DNA from 2 places in the Niveibacterium umoris genome. Region 2 is predicted to be linked to the other one. Evidence: predicted binding sites of a transcription regulator. Region 2 holds the regulator's gene; the other holds the start of a gene.

Region 1 (2,461 bases), 2.0 Mb from region 2:
TCAAGAAACTTGAGCCCGCCAAACTTGACGAAGGGCACATTGCGACGCGTGAGCTCGAGCTCCAGCGGGGCGCTGTGGTGCGCGGCGCGGAACAGCACCGCCTGCTTCTTCAGCCGCACGCCCTCTTCACGGCGCGCCAGCACCTGACCGACGATGTAACGCGCCTGATCCGCCTCGTCGTGCACGGTCACGAGCTGCGGGCGCTGGGTCGCCGCGCGCTCGCTCCACAGGTTTTTCGTGAAACGTTCGGCGGCAAGCCCGATGACGGCATTCGATGCCGCCAGGATCGGCTGGGTCGAGCGGTAGTTGCGCTCGAGTGTCACCACCTGCGCCGGCTGCGGGAACTGCTGCGGGAAGTCGAGGATGTTGCGCACCGTCGCGCCACGGAAGGCGTAGATCGACTGTGCGTCGTCGCCGACCACGGTGAGTCCCTGCCCTTCCGGTTTCAGCGCCTTGAGGATGGAGGCCTGCAGGCGGTTGGTGTCCTGATACTCATCGACCAGCACATGCGCGAAGCGTGCGCCGAGTTCAGCCGCCAGCGTCGGTTCGCTGACCATGTGCGCCCAGTACAGCAGCAGGTCGTCGTAGTCGAGCACGCCTTGCCGCTGCTTGGCGGTGACGTAGGCCCCGAAAAGTGCCTTCAGGTCGTCTTCCCACATTGCACACCAAGGGAAGGTTTCCTTCAGCACGTCGGCGAGCGGCGCCTCGGTGTTCACCACCCGGGAATAGATCGCGAGGCAGGTCTGCTTGGTCGGGAAGCGCTTTTCCTTGGCCGAGAAGCCCAACTCATGGCGGACCAGATTCATCAGGTCGGCCGAATCCTCGCGGTCGTGGATGGTGAAGTTCTGCCCCAGGCCGATCCGTTCGGCGTACTCGCGCAGCAGTCGCGCGCCAATGCCGTGAAAGGTGCCGGCCCAGGCCAGCGCGGCACGCGCCAGCGTCGGGTCGTCCGACGCCGCGCCGAGGATGCGCTCGACCCGGCGCGTCATTTCGACCGCCGCGCGGCGCGAGAACGTCAGCAGCAGGATCGCTGCCGGGTCCGCCCCACCCAGCACAAGGTGCGCGACGCGGTGCGCAAGGGTGTTGGTCTTGCCCGATCCGGCACCCGCGATCACCAGCAATGGCGCGGCGCCGGCGTACTCCACCGCGGCGCGCTGCTCCGGGTTCAGGTGATCGCGTGGGCTCGTTGAAGCGGCTGGATTCGCAGGTGGCGGCATGGTCGTTGATCGGTCAAAACCATGTATGAATATACACCCTCGCCGTATTCGCCGGCAGCGGTAGTGACATTCCGCACCCCGCTCGGCAATCCCTCTGGCGCATCGGCCTCGCTGAACCATACTGCAAACAGGCACATGCGGCGGGAGAGCACGATGAACACGGTTGCCTTTGAACAGATCGGTCGCGACGAAGCGCGCGAGGCCTTCGACGCTGCATTCCCGCAGCGCGGCAAGGCAGCGGACACCAACACGTACCAGCACGGCGCCACGGCCGACGAGCCGCTCACCCCGGGCGCCCGTGAATGGCTACGCAGTCTGCCGCACCAAGCACGCGCCGAGCACCTCTCGGCACGCCATCCGCACATCGCCAATGCCATCGCGGCGCGCTGGCAGCGTCCAGTGGAAGCACTGAACTACCTGAACGAATTGCTGGTCGATCACCGTGGCTCGCGCAAGGGCTTTTCCGAGCCGGTGGTGATCGAACTGCTGCATCTGCACGACCTGTGCACCGACGCACTGCCGCGCCGCAATCACTTGCTGCCCAACGACCCTTGGCTGGCCGGCAACGACCCCTCCGATCGCAACGCCGAGTACCGTTGAAGGAAACGCCCCGCGCGGGGTCACCGTGATGGCATTCATCTGGCCTTGCCGGCGTGACACATCGTGCGTGCCGCACGCCTCCGATCAGCGTATCGCGTGCCGCCACTCATCCTCGAAAATGCGTACCAGATTCTGGCTGTTGAGGTGGTTCGGTTCGGCGTCGACGCGCGCCATGTCGCCCGGAAAGTCGAACAGCGTCGCAAGCGACGCGTTGGTCAGGAAGCGTGTCTCGACCGGCAGCACTTGCGGCCGTGCGTACAGCGTCCTGCCCGCAAGGATATAGCCCCACTCACCGAACGAAGGCACCAGCGTGTGGTAGGGCGCGGTCAGCAGACCGGCTTCTTCGAGCGTGGCAACCACCGTCCAGAACGCCTTGCGAGCGTAGAAGGGACTGGTCGCCTGCACGACGATGCGCCCCTCGGGTACGACATGGCGGGCCAGCAAGCGATAGAACGCGGTGGTGTAGAGCTTGCCGACCGCGAAGCTGGACGGGTCGGGGAAGTCGACAACGACGAAGTCAAAGGTCTCGGCATGGTCTTCCAGCCAGCGGCCGGCGTCCGTGTTGATGACCCGCACCTTCGGTGAGTGGAAGGCGTCGTGGTTGAGCGCACGCAGCGCCGGTGCGTCGCGGAACAGATCGGTCA
Region 2 (2,461 bases):
ACCGCAGGCCGTATCGCCGATCGTGCCGGGGCATGAGATCGTTGCCCGCGTCGAGGCTGTGGGCCCGGGTGTCAGCGAGTTTTCCCGCGGTCAGCGCGTCGGCGTCCCCTGGCTCGGGCACACCTGCGGCCGGTGCGCGTATTGCCTGAGTGGCCGCGAAAACCTTTGCGACGACGCGCGCTTCACCGGATGCCAGATCGACGGCGGATACGCCGAATATTGCGTCGCCGATGCACGCTTTTGCTTCCCGCTGCCGGAAGGCGTGGATGCCGCGTCGCTCGCGCCGCTGCTGTGTGCCGGGCTGATCGGCTACCGCGCCCTGAACATGGCAGGCGACGCACGGCGCATTGGCATCTACGGCTTCGGCGCGGCAGCACATATCGTCACCCAGGTCGCCCGGCAACAGGAAAGGCAAGTGTTTGCCTTCACCCGCGAGGGCGATACCGAAAGTCAGCAATTCGCCCTGCAACTCGGCGCCGCATGGGCAGGCGCATCGGACGAACCCGCCCCCGAAGCCCTCGACGCGGCAATCATCTTCGCACCGGTCGGTGCCCTCGTTCCCTTATCCCTGCACAGCCTGCGCAAAGGCGGAATCGTGGTCTGCGCGGGCATCCACATGAGTGACATACCCGCTTTCCCCTACGCTTGGCTGTGGGGCGAGCGGCAAATCCGATCCGTGGCGAATCTCACACGTCGCGATGGCACCGAATTTCTCGAACGTGTCGCGCACCAACCGGTGCACACCAGCGTGACGCGCTTTCCTCTCGCACAGGCCAATCAGGCCATCGCGCGACTGCGAGCCGGCACCCTGCAGGGCGCCGCGGTGCTGATCCCCTGATCGCGCTTGCACAAGCAGGGTTTCTGTACAAAAATACAGGCATGACTCAAGCATCGGATCTCACCCCCCGCCAGGCGGAAATCCTCGACCTGATCCGGCGCACCGTGCGCGAGGAAGGCCGGCCGCCGACGCGGATCGAAATCTGCGAGGCCTTCGGCTTCCGTTCCCCCAACGCGGCAGAAGAGCATCTCAAGGCGCTGGCCCGCAAAGGCGCAATCGCGATGGAAGAGGGTCGCGCGCGCGGCATCCGCCTGCTCGAAGAAACGGGCCTACCGGTGGTTGGTCGCGTCGCCGCCGGCAGCCCTATCCTCGCAGCCGAAAATTGCGAGCGGCGCATCGACATCGACCCCGCCATGTTTTCGCCTTCAGCTGATTACCTGCTCAAGGTGAAAGGCTTGTCGATGCGCGATGCGGGCATCCTTGACGGCGACCTGATCGCCGTCCACCGCACACCGGACGCCCGAAATGGCCAGATCGTGGTGGCGCGGCTAGGTGACGACGTGACGGTGAAGCGCCTGGAACGGCGCGGCAACCGTGTCCGCCTGCTGGCAGAGAATCCCGATTTCGCGCCTATCGAACCGGACGGCGAGAACTTCCACCTCGAAGGCGTCGTCGTCGGCCTGATACGCAACGGTTTTCACTGAGTGACAACAGATACATCGCAGATGCTGCCGGGCAACCGTTTGCTCGTTCGCAGCCGCAAATTCTTCATTGCAGCACTGCTGTTCGCCATACCCTCGGCGGCATTGGGGCTGCGGCTTGCCGGAATCTGGGGCAGCGTGTCGTCGCTTTCCGGCGCCGAGTTCCTGATCAGTGCCACGGCCTTCGGCTTGGCCTTGATTGTGCTGCCACTTGGCGCACTGGTCTGCCTCGCCGTCGCCCTTTTCATGCGGGTCGAAAGCGCGGTGGTCAAGCGGTCTCCGCAAGCAGTCGGCGTCGTCGATCGCCTGTGCGTGGCCGGCGCCGTGCTCTTGAGCCTGCTGCCGGCCGCATGGCCCGCATCGAAAGCGTTCCGCGCATTGGTGACGGGCGCGATCACGATTCGCCTACCGATGGAACATACCTTCTCGATGGCGAGCGATCCGCTGGCATTCACGGAGAACATTGCCTATTGGCTGTTCGCTGCGGCTGCGCTGGCTGGCTTGGCCGTCGTCTACTGGCGCGGGCGCTGGCAACGCTTCCGCTCTCTGCCTCCGGCCGACCCACCCGTCAGCCGATGACATTCCGGACCCTCAGCCAGGCGCTTCTGCAGGCAAGCTGTCGGGTGTCAAAGCGGGAGCCCTGCTAGACTTGCATGCCCAGCAGAGCGATTGATTGAGGCGGAGAGATGCGAATCATCGACGACATCCGCGCACGGCATGCGGAGCTCGCGCGCATCAGGCGCGACATCCATGCGCACCCTGAACTGGCCTTCGACGAGCACCGCACCAGCGAACTCGTTGCACGGCACCTGGAAGCTCTCGGCATCGAAACGCACCGCGGCATCGGCAAGACCGGCGTGGTCGGTGTGATCCGCGCGGGCACAAGCCAGCGCGCGATTGGCCTGCGCGCCGACATGGACGCCCTGCCGATCACCGAGAGGAACACTTTCGATCATCGTTCGCGACACGCAGGCCGCATGCA

The links. Region 2 encodes LexA, which represses DNA repair genes until DNA is damaged. Its sites were predicted from a motif close to ACTGTATNTANATACAGT; they were not measured.
Region 1: the regulator LexA is predicted to act here: its motif matches at 1,238-1,255, upstream of GGR36_RS11440 (ATP-dependent helicase).

The regions. Positions count from the first base shown of each region.
Region 1 is NZ_JACIET010000001.1:2,550,809-2,553,269, forward strand. Features, by position in the region: gene GGR36_RS11440 (ATP-dependent helicase) at 1-1,217, opposite strand, end outside; gene GGR36_RS11445 (hypothetical protein) at 1,371-1,817, shown strand; gene GGR36_RS11450 (polyamine aminopropyltransferase) at 1,902-2,461, opposite strand, start outside.
Region 2 is NZ_JACIET010000001.1:566,499-568,959, reverse strand. Features, by position in the region: gene GGR36_RS02470 (zinc-dependent alcohol dehydrogenase family protein) at 1-838, shown strand, start outside; gene lexA (transcriptional repressor LexA) at 880-1,482, shown strand; gene GGR36_RS02460 (hypothetical protein) at 1,483-2,058, shown strand; gene GGR36_RS02455 (M20 aminoacylase family protein) at 2,166-2,461, shown strand, end outside.